DNA from 4 places in the Leptolyngbya sp. FACHB-261 genome. Region 3 is predicted to be linked to each of the others. Evidence: predicted binding sites of a transcription regulator. Region 3 holds the regulator's gene; each other region holds the start of a gene.
What was found. The regulator NtcA, encoded in region 3, controls nitrogen genes in cyanobacteria. The targets are predictions, from matches to a motif close to TTTGTANNNNNNNNTACAAA.
Positions count from the first base shown of each region.

Region 1 (4,212 bases), on a different contig from region 3:
TTCTGAACAGAATTGTTGAAATTCACCAATCTGTTGCAGCAGCGCTCTCAGGAGTTCGCCATTCGCTGCGAAGGGTAACTCATCTAGACCATCCAACAGAAACAAAAAGCGGCTATCAGCCTTGGCCAACCAATGCTCGTCTTTCGCAAACTCCCAATCGAGTCCTGAGCGCAAAGTCGTCTCAAAATTAGACCCAATACTTTGCAGATTGCTCAACTGAATCACAATAGGAGTCCAGGCTGGATACCAATGCTGTCGGACCCAATTGGCAAACAGTTTGCAAAAGGTGCTCTTGCCCCGGCCAGTTGTCGCTTGAATGAGCAGAACTTGCTCCTGCTGACTGGATTTTTGCAGAGCTTCCTTGACCCAGCCTTCCAGGTCGAATGTTGTTGCCGATTCGTCTACTTTGCCTGCAGGAGTTACAGGTTTCGCGGCTAAAGGGACATAGAGATCTTGCAGAGTGAAGCGCTCAGCGAAGATAGATTCGCCAGGATATGTGGCAATCTCAGCTGCCTGGTAAGCTTCTACACTCTGGTTTTTCATCTATCTCACTCCTGGATGTCAGCTAAGTGCCCTGATTTCTGTGCCCTGGTTTCAGTGCCTTGGGTTCAATGCCTTGGTTGAAGAATCATAGCGCTAGGAGCGATTGCACTAGCGTTTGAAGACATTCTAGAAGCCTTTAAGATTCGCCAAGAAGATCCCGACAACCTAGCAACAAAAAGCCCTGCTGCAATTCAACAGCAGGGCAGATAGAGGTTAAACAGCCATATTGGACACTTGTTTAGTCAGGGAAGCCTCTTACACTCGAAGCCTTGCCGAGGTTGCCACCCTCCATGATTGGAGCGTCTGAATCAACTTCGGTCGCAAAGCCGCTGTAGGCCACCATCCCATGCTCGCCGAGATCCAGACCCTCGTACTCTTCTTCGGGCGTCACGCGCAGACCCAGCACTGACTTCAGGGCCAACCAGGTGATGCTGCTGAGCGCCACGGACAGAGCCCCGACCATCAGAATGCCAATGATTTGAGCAAACAGCAGTTTGCTACCGCCACCGAAGAGCAGACCATTGCCCATCGCCTCTGGAGCCCAGGGAGACTGTGCAAACAGACCCAGAGCCAAGGTGCCCCAGATCCCGTTGACCAGGTGAACCGAAACGGCACCCACGGGGTCGTCGATCTTGATGCTGTCAAAGAAACCGACTGCGAAAACGACCAGAACGCCACCGATCGCACCAATGATTACCGCACTACCCGCACTGATGAAGGCACAACTAGCTGTCACTGCCACTAGACCAGCCAAGATGCCGTTAATGATCATGGTCAGGTCAGGCTTCCCAAACTTGACCCAAGCCACAATCGTTGCTGCGATAGCACCCGCCGAACCACCCAGGTTGGTGGTTAAGGCGATGTGGCCGATCAGATTAGCATCCAAAGCCATGGTCGAACCGGGGTTAAAGCCAAACCAACCCAGCCATAGAATCAGACAGCCCAGAGTTGCCAAACCCAGGTTGTGACCGGGCATAGCCACAACTTGACCGTTGACATAGCGACCCAAACGGGGGCCGAGGAAGTAAGCTCCCATCAGCGCGCACCAACCGCCGATCGAGTGCACTACGGTGCAACCGGCGAAGTCCCAGAAACCCCACTGAGCCAGGAAACCGCCGCCCCAGATCCAGTGGCCGCCGATCGGGTAGATCACGCCGACGATCACCAAGCTGAAGATCAAGAAGTCAATGAACTTAATTCGCTCAGCCACAGCGCCGGAGACAATCGTTGCTGCTGTTCCAGCAAACACGAGTTGGAAGAAAAACTTCGCAGTCAAAGGAATACCAGTCCAGCTTAAAGCGCTGAAAACACCCTCATAGGCATCAGCAGTCGCAGGACTGTTGTCTGCTCCCGATAAGAAGAAGCCATTCAGTCCAATGACTGGACTGCCATCCCCAAACATAAAGGCGAAGCCAATCGCCCAATAGGCAATGGTTGACAGCGCAAATACGATCAGGTTCTTGGACAGAATGTTGACGGCATTCTTGACGCGGCACATGCCGGACTCTACCAAGGCAAATCCAGCGTTCATAAAGAACACCAAAAAGCCAGCGAACAGAGTCCACATGGTATCTAGGCCAACCTTGAGACCTGCCGGGGTAGCGTAGTCGATTGTGGCTGCATCCTGCGCCCTGACGCTCCAGCCCCAGCCAACCCCAATCAGAATCGCTAGGGGGATGCAGTATTTCCACTCAATGACCAAACTCTTCCAGTAGGTCATCAAACCAGTAGTTGAAGCCGAAGCTCTTCTCGAAGCGAGGCTGTCTCCCCGACTGGGGATTCTCCTCTTTGCTGGACTATTCCATCTCATAGCGGGGCTTACCTTGCGGGAAATCTCAGAGAAAACTTTGGCTGCATCCTAGTTTTCTACAGAGGCATCAAGTGTATCGGTAACTACAAAACTGGGTTTTGGGCATACATATCTGCTCGAATCTCGAAACCCGGAGTAATATGTCACGCTTTGAAGGCCATATGTGTGAACTTTTCAACCCTAGAGCGGCGGCTACCAGCATGAAGGGGTAGCCGCGCTGGTCCAAGCAGCAACAGTAGCCGCTTGAGCCGAGCCAGTTGTTTGAGCCCGAGTAGCGCAGCACCAGACAGGGCCAGCAACCTGAAAAATCCGAACGGTAAACACTGCTTTAACAGGGGATTTACCCGCGTACTCCCTCTCCGCTCCGTGCGATTTTCACTTTGCAGGTTATGGAGAATAACGTTGAGCTGAAGCCTAGCTGTCTGGCACCGCAAGCAGTGTACCTACAGCTATCAAAAGAGGCTCTAGAACATTTGAACAGGGTCAAGTTTTGCACCTGTAGATAGAGGAATTGAAGCAGTTGCTTCCTAAGAGCGCCTTATCCTCGCTTAACCCTTCTCCAGTAATGCTTGATTAACTGCTTTAGAGCTATCTCTATCAAGCTCAGTCTGACAAATGAGCGCGATAGGATATTGAAAGTGCCCACCCCAACTTAATCTTTGAGTTTTTGAGCTATGGATACCGCTGCGGTTTCAGTCCCTGCCCATTCGGATCGGGTCATCTTCTTCGACACTACGCTGCGCGACGGTGAACAATCACCTGGTGCAACGCTCAACGGCGAAGAAAAGCTGGTAATCGCCAAGCAACTGGCCCGACTAGGTGTGGATGTGATTGAAGCCGGGTTTCCATTTGCTAGCCCTGGCGATTTTGAGGCGGTCCACAAAATTGCTGAAGTGGTTGGCACTGAAACTGGACCGATCATTTGTGGTCTGGCCCGTGCAACCAAGCAGGACATTGACGCCGCCGCCGCCGCTGTAAAGCCTGCTGTCCGCAAGCGAATCCATACCTTCATTGCCACCTCCGATATTCATCTGGAGTTCAAGCTTCGGAAGACCCGGGCTGAGGTGTTGGCAATCGCTGAAGAAATGGTGACTTACGCCCGATCTCTAGTCGAGGATGTCGAGTTCTCACCCGAAGATGCAGGCCGTTCTGACCCCGAATTTCTCTATCAGGTTTTGGAGCGGGCCATTGCCGCCGGTGCCACCACTGTCAACATTCCTGACACGGTCGGCTACACCACTCCTGAAGAGTTCGGGGCCTTGATTCGAGGCATCAAAGAAAATGTGCCCAACATCGATCAGGCTGTTATCTCAGTCCACTGCCACAATGATTTGGGTTTAGCAGTTGCCAACTCCCTAGCAGCCATTAAGAACGGTGCCCGTCAGGTCGAGAGCACGATCAACGGCATTGGCGAACGGGCCGGCAATGCGGCCCTCGAAGAAATGGTGATGGCCTTGTACGTGCGGCGCAAGTTATTCAACCCGATGTTCGGTCGCCCCGCTGACTCAGAAGTGCCTCTGTGCAACATTGACGCCCAACAGATTTATAAGACCTCGCGCTTGGTTTCCAACCTCACCGGCATGTTGGTTCAGCCTAACAAAGCGATTGTGGGAGCCAATGCCTTTGCTCATGAATCTGGCATTCACCAAGACGGAGTGCTGAAGCACAAGCTGACCTACGAGATTATGGATGCTCAATCCATTGGTCTTTCAGAAAACCTGATTATTCTGGGCAAGCACTCTGGGCGCAATGCCTTCCGCACTCGGCTCAAGGAGCTGGGCTTTGAGCTATCCGAGCAAGATCTCAACAAGGCTTTCCTGCGCTTCAAAGAATTAGCTGACAAGAAGAAAGAGATCTCT
Region 1 covers NZ_JACJPL010000015.1:34,628-38,839, forward strand. The annotation lists gene H6F94_RS06320 (pentapeptide repeat-containing protein) at 1-543, opposite strand, end outside; gene H6F94_RS06325 (ammonium transporter) at 782-2,263, opposite strand; gene H6F94_RS06330 (2-isopropylmalate synthase) at 3,028-4,212, shown strand, end outside.
Region 1: H6F94_RS06325 (ammonium transporter) is a predicted target of NtcA. The motif match lies at 2,424-2,443, and genes of this name have one in related genera.

Region 2 (4,212 bases), on a different contig from region 3:
CAAGCTTGACCGTGTAGGGTGATTGCGCTGCCGTACTGTTAAAAATTGGCACCATCACTGTTGTGCCATCTACAGTCACGGCTTTGTGGTCGGAGGGACCTGCTCCACCTTTGCGTCCGTCAGCGCCAATCCCAGGTTTAATCAGCTTCAGCCCGTGGGACTGTAATTGTGTAATCAACTGTTGTTTGTTCACAGGCATTCAGCGTTCAGTTAACCTCTTCAGAACACGATTGAACGGCAATTAGGAATTAGTAATGAGCAATGAGGGGTCAACCGATACAGGCATTCCACTCGAAGTTTGCCCATTAGTCGATGCCTGCACCGGTTTTTCTGGCTCCTTGTCCAGTTCCTGCTTTCCAACTGTTTTCGTCAAAGCTCTAGCCTCCATATTCACTTGCAGCCGTAGTAGATCGGGACGGGCATAATGCCCTACACAATCCATCATTCGCTTGCGTTTAGTGATCAGGGAGAAGTCCAAGTCAGCAATGGCAATTCCCTCTCCTTCAGTGATCGGTGTACAGAGATGATTGCCCTCGGGACCGATGATTGCGGTGTTACAGCCACCACTCAGTACTCGCTGTAACTGAGGATCGGCAGTAATCTGTGCTACTTGTTCAGGCGAGAGCCAACCAGTGGCATTGACGACAAAACAGGCAGATTCCAAGGCATGATGTCGGATCGTGACTTCGATTTGATCAGTGAAAATCTGCCCGACTAAGGAACCAGGAAACTGAGCACAGTGAATCTGTTCGTGTTGAGCCATGAGGGCAAATCGAGCCAGTGGATTGTAATGCTCCCAACAGGCAAGGGCCCCAAGCTTGCCTACGGCTGTATCCAGCACCTTTAAGCCCGAACCGTCCCCCTGCCCCCAGACCATCCGCTCGTGGTAAGTGGGGGTAATTTTGCGTCGCTTGAGGAGCAGCGTGCCATCAGCGTCGAAGATCAGCTGGGTATTGTAGAGCGAACCGTTGTCCCGCTCGTTCACCCCCAGCACCACGACCATACTGTGAGAGCGGGCTGCACAACTGATTGCCTCTGTGACCGGTCCAGGCACTGTCACCGCTTCTTCGTAGAGCCGCATGTGCTCTTTGCCCATCAGCACCGCAGGCTGCACAAACGAAAAATAGGGATAGTAGGGAACAAAGGTCTCAGGAAAAACGACCAGTTGCGCGCCTTCTTTAGCCGCTTGGTCTATCGCCTGTAAAACTTTTTCGGTTGTGCCATCACAGCTAAACAGAACCGGGCTAATTTGTACGGCTGCCGCTCGAACTTTACGGGAGTAATCCACGGTTTGTCTCTAGAGAGTCCAGGTATCGAGAATGAGTGCACCATCTTTACGATGCAGGAGCACCAGATCCAACACATCGAGGGGACTAATCGGACGAATTCCCGGAATCAGAGACGGTTCGCCGTGGCCGTATAAGGCTTGTAAGGCGAAGCGACAGGCGTAGACTTTGCCGCCTTCAGAGATGAATTTGCTGATCTGATTATTAAAGTTCTGATGTCCAGGGAAGGCTTCATCCCCGATCTTAGGAAAGCCGCGCTGAACGCCCAAAGTGACACCAGGACCATAAAGTAGAATTGAGGTTTCGAATCCCTTACGTTGCAAGCGGGTCGCCTGCAATAGATTCACGAAACCAATCGAACCTTCAAAGGCAACCGTGTGGAAAGTTACGAGTGCTTTTTCGCCTGGGTCTGCTTTGACGTCAGGAAATACTTTTTCTTCGTAATCGACAAAGAAGTCACCAACTTGATGGGCGGGGGCGGTTACTTCAGGCATAGTTTTCTCCTAAGGCCATAAGGTTTGTAGTTCCTAGAGCTAACAGAGAATGGAAATGCTCAATAAAGTCACTTGGAAGAAGTGAGATCTACACAAACAACTCAATCTCCAGGCTCTAGGGGTGCTGTAGGCAATTAACAGCATTAACTGTTTGGTTTAACCTCCAGCCCTTGGGGTTGTGTGCAAGGTTAAGTTCCGCTTCAATGAGGTTTTGTATCTACCAATACGAAAGCTTTAGGTCTAGCACTAAGACCAGGCATAACAAGCGATACGGTTCAGATTGAACTAAACTTGTCCTCCATACCTGTCGATTTCGATAGGTTAACCATGGTTGGTTGGAACTCAGCTGTATTTTTTAGCCAATCCAGCCATTCACCATGACCTGATGCAGCGCCTGATAGCGAGTCCGTGCCTTTAGCTTAGTAAGAGTGTTATTCATATGAAACTTGACGGTGCTCTCGCTGATCATGAGCTGGCTAGCAATATCGCGGTCCCGCAGCCCCTGAGCCAGTAAAGCCATAATTTCCAATTCCCGGTCTGAGAGCAGTTGCTGCACAGTAGCGGCGTCGATTCCCCAACTCTTACCTTGACTGGCTGCTCCAATCGCCTGCCGTAGCTGCTCCGGACTGACTGATAAATCAATCTGGGCTTTAATTCCCTTCGGGACTGCCTGCTTTTTCTGATTAATCCATATGCCTCGTTTAGCAGCTTGGCATTGCACCAGATCATCAGTCAGTAAAGGCACCTCGTCGTCGGCTGTATCGCAAACTCTTAGCCCTGCTAAAAAAGCTAAGTGAGTGAATGCCAACTGCAAACCTGGAGAACTACAACGAATTTGCAAGCGCGCTCCCAGAGCAGAGTGAGGATAGGGAATCTTGAGTAAGATCTGAATTGCACGCTGGTTACTTTCGATTTGAGTGTGTAGGGTTCCCCCTAAACAAGCAGTCGTGAAGAACAAATCGCCTAAGACTGATCGCACCCACTCTTTAGGCTCCTCAGTGTTTAGGTCGGGGGCAGGAACAATGGCTTCCAGTGCAACAGATTCTGCCGTGTAAATTAACCGACAATAAGCACACTTGAGCTGATTTAAAATTTCTGCTGTTTGTAGAAAAACGTGAATCAGGGGTAGCGATAGAGGTTGCTCTGTGCCGACTAGTGTTAAGCGAGCCGAAGCTAAAATGCTGGCAATCTGATCAGATAGCGAAAGATAATTAAAAGATAAGCTCTGGGCTGAAGACTGCCAAGACTCCTTCTCTTTTTGATGTTGCAAAGCTGCATCTAAGGCAACTGTCACCATTGTGCACAGAGTTTGTAAAACCTCTAAAAACTCTGGTGCCATTGTGTGATAACTGAAGGTCGCTAAGACACCAACAACTCTGCCTTTAATGGCCAGAGGATAACCTGCAAAACCTCGAATATTGTTAGCAATTGCCCATTCTCGATTGCCCACCCAAGGCTCATCAGCTAAGTTATTGCTGAGGAAAGAAACACGGTTCTGAGCGATTTTGCCAACTTTGTAGGCTCCCATTGGGATCTTGGCAAAGAACCCATTGACATGGGTATACATGCCAGAGGAGGCGACCAGCCTCAGAGTCTTTTGATCTGGTTCCAAAAGCCAGATTCGGGCAAAGGCGCAATTGAATTTTTCAACCAGCCCACGCGTCACCCAGGCTGCAATTTCCTCTGGGTCAAGACAGCCCGAGAAACCCTGAGCGATCTCATTGCCTTGTTGTAAATCGAATAGGAGCCGTGTCGAATCGAGTAATTCAGCGATGGGGTCAGGCATTGAACGTCTATCGAAGACTCCAATCTCATTGATGCCTAAATCCCTCCTTGACTCTGTATCTCAACTCACTTCTGCTGGTATTCGAGCCCTACAGCCCTGGCTTAGGACGGTTTCTGCGCAGCCAATAAGCTTAGGTCCTGCTGCATTGCAAGCATGACTTTATCGGAGAGCGGTTGTCCGGCTTTAAATTCATGGGCAACTTCCGCAATCCGCTTGAGGTACTGCTCCGATTTCCCTAAGCTCCTAGCTGCCTGATACCAAGCGCGTAAACTCTCAACTGAAGTGGCAGGTGCCTGAGCCGTTTTAGGGCTGTTCTGATTCAAACTCAATCGCTCTTTAGGACTCTCTAAAGCTTCTAACGGCTTCTTCCGGCTCCGCTTAGTAGTAGTGCGGGCTTTGGCTGGCTGGTTCTCTTTGACTGCTGGTCTTTTTGTGACTGGTCTTTTGGCTGGCTGGCTTTGCCCCGGTTGAAACTTCGGCTCAGCTGCCGAGTTCGTCTTGGTATGAGGTGTTTCCCAAGTCTTGCGCAGATCTGACCAGAACATCACTACATCAGCACAACCATTTTCACACTTCAGGAAATACTTCTTAGCGACCTTTTTAGAGGGCAGCTTGGACATAGATTGTTTGCATTGGGGGCACTTGG
Region 2 covers NZ_JACJPL010000013.1:194,030-198,241, forward strand. The annotation lists gene H6F94_RS06095 (MSMEG_0568 family radical SAM protein) at 1-199, opposite strand, end outside; gene H6F94_RS06100 (Nit6803 family nitrilase) at 242-1,288, opposite strand; gene H6F94_RS06105 (MSMEG_0572/Sll0783 family nitrogen starvation response protein) at 1,298-1,780, opposite strand; gene H6F94_RS06110 (LuxR C-terminal-related transcriptional regulator) at 2,136-3,566, opposite strand; gene topA (type I DNA topoisomerase) at 3,668-4,212, opposite strand, start outside.
Region 2: H6F94_RS06105 (MSMEG_0572/Sll0783 family nitrogen starvation response protein) is a predicted target of NtcA. The motif match lies at 1,991-2,010, and genes of this name have one in related genera.

Region 3 (4,212 bases):
TTTTGGCTGCACAGCCTGATAATAAGTGACTAGTATTTTTACTGAAACACTCGAAATGGACTCTCCTCAGAGTCTTCATCAGCCAAAAAGAAAGTTGGCTGATGCCTCACTTCAGCTTCACAGAGCCTCTGATGTCAGGTAAGCAGCCTAGAGGTGCTGAACGAGGTTCAACACGAAAATCCCTGGAAGATTGAGGGGAGCCGCTGGCCTAAGCCTTGGTATAGCTTAAGCCAAGTTACCCCTCAGCCATTCTCATGTCACCTCTGCAAGTGCTGCTTCTGCCAATGCACAAAGCTTGTTATGGGCATGGCCATTGCTGGCCAGGATGCCGCCCCATTGGCTCACATCAGCGCGGTTGTACTCCAGCAGGCTGCCGTCAAAGCGGCTAACCTGACCACCTGCTTCCGTCAAAATTAGTTCAGGTGCAGCTAGATCCCAATCCTTGGGTGCGCTTTTGCCAGAGAGGGCTACGTAGAAGTCGGTCTCCTGCTCTGTGATCGAAGCGAACTTACAGCCAATGCTGCCAACAGCCCGCTGGTCCGCCTTTGGAAGTTTGGCCAGTAAGCGGTCTAGCTTGCCGTCCCGGTGGCTGCGGCTCACAATCAAACGCATTTGCTCAGGCTGCTGCCGGTCAGACACCTGCAAGGCATGAGCAGTGCCATCCCGAGTTTCTACCTGACTGCCCTGGCCTTGCACAGCGGTGTAGAGCTTCTGCACCATCGGATAAGCGACGACAGCCAATACCGGACGGCCTTGATGCACCAGCGCAATATGAACGGCAAACTCGCCAGTGCGGTCAATAAAGTCGCGAGTGCCATCCAGCGGATCAATGATCCAAACCCACTGTTTCTCAAAACGGCTGGGTACGTCAGCTGTCTCCTCGCTGAGGTAGGCAAAATGCTCATTGCCCAAGGCAGTTTGAAGCGTAGACAGAAGATGACGATTCACGGCTAGATCTGCAGCCGTAACAGGGCCGTCCTTCTTCTCGTCTACCTGCAAATCGCTGTGGCCGTTGTAGTGCTCCAGCAGAATATCGGCTGCGCCCCAAGCAGCGTTGCGGGCGATGGGGAGCAGGGCGGACAAATCGGGCATGAAAGTTGAAGTCATGGGTGCAGTCTAGCTGAAGGCTGCGCCTCTAGAGATCCTGAAAAATTAGGTGAAACGGCGGCCCAGCAGCACTGGATTATGGACCGTGATCTTTTTCTTATGAATTGAGATCATCTTTTGCTTACGCAAGTCGCCCAGCAGCCGAGTGACGGTAACTCGCGTAGAGCCAATAGCCTCAGCAATGGCTTGGTGCGAGAGCTTCAGATCCACGGTGACGCCCTCTGCGCCCGGCACACCAAAGTCACGGCAGAGGATCAGCAAGAAGCTCACCAGACGAGAGCCCATATCGCGGTGGGCCAGGGTCTCAATCATCATCTCGGTTTGCAAAATGCGCGAGGAGAGGCCACGCAGCAACACCATTGAGAGTTCTGGGTCTTCCTTGAGCGCTTTCTCCACCTGCTCAATCGGCACTGAAACCAGTTCCACCGGGGTGAAGGCCACAGAGTGATAGAAGCGGTCAGAGCGGTTGCCCGTAATCAGAGACAGCACGCCGAAGACACTGTTTTCGCGTAGCAAGGCGACGGTGATTTCTTCACCTGCTTCATAGACCCGCGAAAGCTTGACCGCTCCCTTGAGCAGAAAGTAAACTCGCTCCGCTGGGTCACCCGGGAAAAAGATTGTCTTACCCCGCTCGAAGGTTTCCACCATCGGCGGAAATAGACCATTGTTCATCTGGCGGAAAACCGCCGCTAGAGGCCGATCTTGGGTCACAACCATCGTTCCTTCCCCACCTCTATCCCTCCCGGTCTGGATGATCTCAAGGCTTGCTGAACGCCCTGACTAAGTTTTCATCACTTAAACCTACTCAAGGCTTGCGGTTTGTATTACAGGTAACCAATTTTGACCAAACGGTATCACAACAGACTTTAGTTTTGCTGAGCGGTGATACGAGACTGGATTCTGGAGCGGGAGAGAGGCAGGGCTGCTGTATCGTAAGATCTCGTCACGCCGCCACCCGATCTGGAGAGATCCATGCTTGACCTGACCGGAAAAAATGCGCTGGTCACTGGCATTGCCAACAATCGTTCTATTGCCTGGGGTATTGCCCAGTCCTTGCACAAGGCTGGAGCCAACCTCGCTATCACCTACCTGCCCGATGAGCGAGATCGCTATCGCGCTAAGGTTGCCGAGTTGGTCGAGCCACTAGCCCCAGATTTGCTTCTGCCTTGCAATGTCCAGAATGATGCGCAGATCGAGGAGATGGTCGCTGCTATTCAGGAAAAGTGGGGTCGCCTGGATATCTTGATCCATTGCCTTGCTTTCGTGAATAAAGAAGACCTCACTTGCAATTTCAGCGACATCTCCCGCGCTGGCTTTAATCAAGCCCTTGATATCAGCGCCTACTCACTGGTCCAACTGTGCGGAGCTACAAAGCACCTGATGACTCAAGGAGGCAGCGTAGTAACGCTCAGCTACCTCGGCGGGGTACGGGTGATCCCAGGCTATAACCTAGCTGGCACTGCTAAAGCCGCTCTTGAGTGCAACACTCGCTATCTAGCTGCCGAGCTGGGCCCCCAAAACATTCGCGTGAATGCCATCTCTGCCGGTCCGATTCGAACACTGGCATCCTCAGCAATTGGCGGCATCCTGGACATGATCCACCATGTTGAAGAAGTAGCGCCTCTCCGCCGTTCGGTTACCCCCTTGGAAGTGGGCAATACGGCTGCCTTCTTGTGTAGTGACTTGTCGAGTGGCATCACCGGCCAAATCATCTATGTAGACGGTGGCTACGAGATCATGGGAGCTTAATCTCACTCCGCCTACAGACGTGGTTTAAGCACGCTTGACAACTGCGCCTTTGACAGAGTAGGGCATTTCTTGCTAGACTAAGCGTAGTCGTAATGAGTTCGTTTTAGTATCTCTGCGACAGGAGAGTTAAAGATGGCAGTCAGTCAGACCAAGACGGCAAAGACCGCACAGTATCAGAGCCGCATCAACATCCCTGCTGAGAAGCGCACGCAGCTAATCGGCATGTTGAACCAGCACCTGGCCGACACGCTCGACCTTTACACCCAAGTGAAGCAAGCTCACTGGAACGTCAAGGGCATGAACTTCTACCAGCTGCATCTGCTGTTTGATGAGCTAGCGACGGAAGTGCTGGGCTTCGTGGATTTATTGGCTGAACGAGCGACAACGCTCGGTGGCATTGCCCAAGGAACGGCGCGCATGGCCGCAGAGGCCTCTGCCTTACCGGAGTATCCCCTGGGAGCTGTTGAAGGCAGAGAGCACGTCGAAGCCCTCGTCGAGCGCTACGGCCAGTACAGCAGCCGCATCCGTACGGCTATTGACGACTCTGATTCTCTAGGAGACAAGGACACCGCTGATCTCTACACCGAGATCTCGCGCGCCGTTGATATGCGCCTGTGGTTCTTAGAAGCCCACCTGCAATCGTCTGCAACCCTGGACTAGCCTGTCTAGTTGCCTTTAGCCTAGCCATAAGCAGGTATAAGGCAGGGGTATTTAAGATCCAATCGAGCCTAAATAAGTAACCTCCGTAGCCCTGTTTGGACTAGGGAGGTTACTTGAGCTTTCATTTATGTCAAGGCGAGGCTGCTGGTGTCGCAGTCTCGCTTTCGCTTGTAGCCGGTTCCGTGTAGGGTTCTACACTCAGCTTGCCGTCCGGTGTGAACGTGGCTTCGAACTGTGCGGTTGGCTCCTGCGAGGTTGAGGACGTCTCAACGGGTGAGGGAGTGGCATTGGGCGTAGGCACCGGTACGTAGAGCAGGGATTGTAAAGGCGTATCTCTGACAAACTGCTCCGAGTTTGCATCCAGAGCTCGGTAGCCAGTCAGTAAGCCATTGGCATTGACCGAGAGCCGGTAGGTGAGATCGCTGCGGAAAGTCGGGGTCGTTCTCCAAGCTTTGTCAATCTCGTCGTAGATCTGCTGACGCAGGCTGCTGATCGCTTGGGAATCACTAATGGTAGGCGGAGCGGTGGCAGTCGGTGTAGGGACTGGTGTGGCTGTGCTAGAGGAGGTTTGGGAAGGGACTGGCTCAGGTGGCCTGACGTTGGGAATGGGGACAAAGAAGAAGGCGACAGCTGCCACCGCTAGGCCAGTCAGTCCGAACAAAGCAGGAGCCGCCTGCTCAACCGGCTTGGCGCGAT
Region 3 covers NZ_JACJPL010000001.1:446,834-451,045, reverse strand. The annotation lists gene H6F94_RS02055 (3'(2'),5'-bisphosphate nucleotidase CysQ family protein) at 253-1,107, opposite strand; gene ntcA (global nitrogen regulator NtcA) at 1,153-1,824, opposite strand; gene fabI (enoyl-ACP reductase FabI) at 2,080-2,856, shown strand; gene dps (DNA starvation/stationary phase protection protein Dps) at 2,989-3,516, shown strand; gene H6F94_RS02035 (DUF4335 domain-containing protein) at 3,647-4,212, opposite strand, start outside.

Region 4 (4,212 bases), on a different contig from region 3:
TCTAGAGGCTCAAGTGGCTCTGCCCCTTCGCCAGGCGGTAGGTTCGTCATCAAAAAAGCGGTCTCGCGAGTGCTGACCGCCTGAAGATAGAACTGAGTGCGACTGTTGAGCCGTGATTCTGCCGACAACAGCGCCTTCATCAACAAAGCAATGGCGCGCAGATCAAACTCACAATCGGCCAGTAGCGCCCGATATAAATCTGGATAATGCGTTAGAAATGCCCGAGTCTGCTGGACCAGAGGACGCGTGGCGGCAGAAGTCATCGAAGAACCGGTGTCTGGCCCTAACTTCAGCGAACTGCCCATACAGTACTGGGTAGCGATAGTTACCTAGTTCTTCCCAGCCATCTGCCCAAGATCCGGATGGTTGGCAAGATACTCAGCACCAGATACGCAACTGCTGCTGTCTAGTGCAGCAGTTCCAGCTCAATTCCAGCCCCGAAATTATATAAATGCAAGCAGCCGCAAACTTGCACCGCAAGAGTTTTGTCGCTAGATCAACAGAGCAACGCTAAAGCTCAACGCAAGATACTCAGCGCAGCCTGTACCCGGTCGATTACGCCTTGGAAACGGGTGTAGGTACGCTGAATCTGGCGCCCGTCCACGTAGACTTCCTGAGTCGGATAGTTCTCAATCACATCAACCAGGCTAAAGGGTTGGCGTTGGCTAGCAGACAATACCAGGGCAGCTCGCAGCGCTTGCGGGTTGGGACGATTTGGAGCCGGTCGAATGCCCTCAGACAACTCACCCAGTGCCGCTTCTCCTAAAGGATTATTTAGCGCCTGGTCCAACACCCGGGGCTGCACTGCAACGCCTGAGTTCAAAAGTTTCTGAAAATCTTGAGGGTCTTTTCCCGCCGTCCGCAGTAATGCACCAAGTGACGGTGAAGCCTCACCCGTGTCTGCCAACTGCCTCAACTCCGAGACAGGAAAGCTACGGCTGAGGGGACCATAGGTCAGAACCAATTGTTCAGCCGCGCTGGCTGGCAGCGTGAAGGCTAATAGACCCAACAGACTAAATGACAGCTTGAGCGAAAACTTGAGCAGCATGGCTCTTTGGCTTAAAGCCCTCTAGGCTACTTGTACCCTGACCAGCTTCCCACGCCAGAGTTCCCGTTACTTCAGCCTGCAGTTGGATCCCGCCCTTCAATTGGCAACAGGTCTAAGCCCAGCACGGTTGCGAAGGCAGTGGCCATTTGCTGCTGCACCACTTCTAGTCGCACCTCCGGGCAAAACTGAGCCAAACTGCCCACCGGACGGTCAGCAATGCCACAGGGCACAATCTGCGTAAAGCCAGTCAAGTCAGGGTCAACGTTGAGGGCAATGCCATGCATCGTCAGCCAACGACTGACTTTGATACCAACAGCGGCGAGCTTACGACCCTCTACCCAAACTCCGCTTAGACCGGGAATCCGTTCGGCTGGCAAGCCATAGAGAGCTAGAACCCGAATCACCACTTCTTCCAGAATCCTTAAGTACCAGTGCAGGTCACGCTGATAGAAGTTCAGGTTCAAGATCGGGTAAGCCACAAGTTGCCCTGGGCAGTGGTAAGTAACCTCTCCCCCCCGCTCTACCCGATGCAGTTCGACTGTGGAGTCAGTCTGGAACTTGAGGAACTCAAGACTGGCGCCCTGCCCCAAGGTATAAACAGGCAAGTGCTCTAGCAGCAGCAACACATCCGGCAAGCCAGGATTTTGCTTGCGCGCTTCTACCAGTTGTCGCTGCCAGTTCCAAACCTCTAAATACGGAATCTGACCCAATTGGTAAAGATAGCAACGCCGACGTAGAGCCGTGCTTGTAACTGAGTCACTAGAAATAGTGTTCACAAAATCAAGCTGGAATTTGCGGAACTTAGGCTATAGATTATCAAGATAAATCAACGAGCGTAATCACTCATTTTCTAGAATCTGAAGAAAGTTGAAGCGTGTCTGTTCTCCAGAATACGAAGTGTTAGGGTTAATTCACGACCTTCACCGCTCACCACACTTAGGGGAGGCAAACTTTATGAAGCTCGTCATTCAGGGCAAAAACATCGAGATTACAGATGCGATTCGCGAGTACGTCAATCAAAAGATTGAAAAAGCCGTGAGTCATTTTCAAACTCTCACCACAGAAGTCGATGTTCATTTGTCCGTTGCTCATAATGCTCGGACTGCACCGCAACAAGCTGCCGAAGTTACTATTTTTGCCAACGGTACAGTAATCCGAGCTGAGGAGTCGAGCGAGAACCTTTACGCCAGTATCGATCTGGTTGCCGATAAGATCCAGCGGCAATTGCGTAAATATAAGGAGAAAAAGCAGGCTAAACCGCAACCTAGCAAGCTAGACACACTGAGCTTGCCGGATGTAGTGACTCTGCCCAGTACAGATCGGCCAGTTGAGCTGCCAGGGGCTGTCGTTCGCACCAAATACTTTGCTATGCCTGCAATGACACCGCAGGAAGCGCTAGAACAGCTTGAACTTGTGGACCACGATTTCTATATGTTCCGCAATGCTCTCACTGGAGAGATTAATGTCATCTATGAGCGCAACCATGGCGGTTATGGTTTGCTAATGCCCCGCGACAGTGTAATTGCTAATGGGGGAAATAATAGCAACCACAATGGGCAAAATCATAGCCACGGCAAGAGCCATCAGCCAGCTAGCAAAAATCGCCATTAATTAGGGCCACAACCTACTAAAACTCCCCCTGATTCGGTGCTTTGAGGAATTGATTCAAGCACTTAAGAATCAGGGGGTTTTGATCAACTTTCACTTCATTAAACTCTAGAAGCACTTCTTTTCTAGGACCTGCCTGCGTTGCCTATGGGATTAACATTGAGTGCTTGCCTAATGACACTGGCAGCGGCCGATTTACCCAAACTTCGAGATTTCTACCAGCAAGTTTTAGGCTGTCAACCTCAGATTGATCAGCCCTTTTACATTGAATTTCAATTACCAGGTCTGCGCCTAGGCATTTTTAAACCAGAACAAGCTGCCGCACCATTGACCACTACACCTAACTCTCCAGCCAGTCCTTGCCTAGGTAGTCTTTGCCCAGTCAGTCTTTGTTTAGAGGTTGCAGACCTGGAAGCGGCAATGGCCCATCTGGCTACTTTAGGCTTACAACCGAGCAGCTCTCTCCGTCAGCCCAGTCACGGACGAGAAATCGACTATTATGATCCGCTGGGTACACGCTTGATTCTGTACCAGCCAATTGCTCGCTTATCATGAGGGGTGCCTTTCCTTCTAGATCACCTTATGACCCTGCAGCTGCGTGTGTATGTCAAAGAACATCCCTTGATCAAGCACTGGCTGGCAGTGGTGCGAGACCAAGATACACCCAGCTCCATCTTTCGCAGCGGCATGACCGAATTGGGGCGCTGGTTGACCTATGAAGCGATTCGAGATTGGCTGCCTACTCGAGAGGGCACGGTACAAACGCCACTCGCCGAAACTCCAGCCACCTTTATTGATGCGGAAATTCCGATTGCGATTGTGCCAATTTTGCGAGCAGGTCTAGCGCTCCTGGATGGCTGCCAACCCCTACTGCCTCTGGCCTCGATCTACCACTTAGGTTTTGCTCGGGATGAGGAGACTTTAGAGCCCCATTGCTACCTGAATAAACTGCCAGAGCAATTGGACCCACGCACTCGAATTTTGATCCCAGAGCCGATGCTAGCGACCGGCGGCACTATCGTGGCAACCATGGCTGAATTAACACGCCGAGGCATCAATCCTGATTTCACCCGCATTATTGCGGTAGTTTGTGCTCCCCAAGCACTTCAGAAGCTAAGTAATCTCTACCCAGGCCTGAGTATCTACACAGCGATGATTGATGAGGGACTCAACGAGCATGGCTTCATTGTGCCGGGCCTGGGTGATGCCGGTGACCGTACCTTTGGTACTGGATTGGGATAAAGCCTAAGAGTTTGTTGATTGGAATCAAAGAGTCAATCTGATGACTCTCAAGGCCCTGACTCAGGACTTTGGACTGAAATCCTGATAACTCGCCATAAAATCTCTGAACACTGGCATAGACGGGTTTTCGCACAACTCGCTATGCTGAATGAGCTGTTATACAGTAGGGGTCCATGAAAGAGCGTTCAGATGGCTTTCTCGCGGGGGTAGCCTTGGGAGCAGCAGTCGGCGGCGTTCTCGGTGGTCTAATCGGGGTGGTCGTGGGCTCCCGCATAACTAAGGCGGGTAGTGAAGAGAATTTGATTACCGAAGCT
Region 4 covers NZ_JACJPL010000027.1:174,849-179,060, forward strand. The annotation lists gene H6F94_RS20405 (FHA domain-containing protein) at 1-305, opposite strand, end outside; gene H6F94_RS20410 (alpha/beta hydrolase) at 518-1,048, opposite strand; gene lipB (lipoyl(octanoyl) transferase LipB) at 1,120-1,824, opposite strand; gene hpf (ribosome hibernation-promoting factor, HPF/YfiA family) at 2,003-2,659, shown strand; gene H6F94_RS20425 (VOC family protein) at 2,831-3,211, shown strand; gene upp (uracil phosphoribosyltransferase) at 3,239-3,898, shown strand; gene H6F94_RS20435 (ssl2009 family thylakoid membrane protein) at 4,072-4,212, shown strand, end outside.
Region 4: hpf (ribosome hibernation-promoting factor, HPF/YfiA family) is a predicted target of NtcA. The motif match lies at 1,926-1,945, and genes of this name have one in related genera.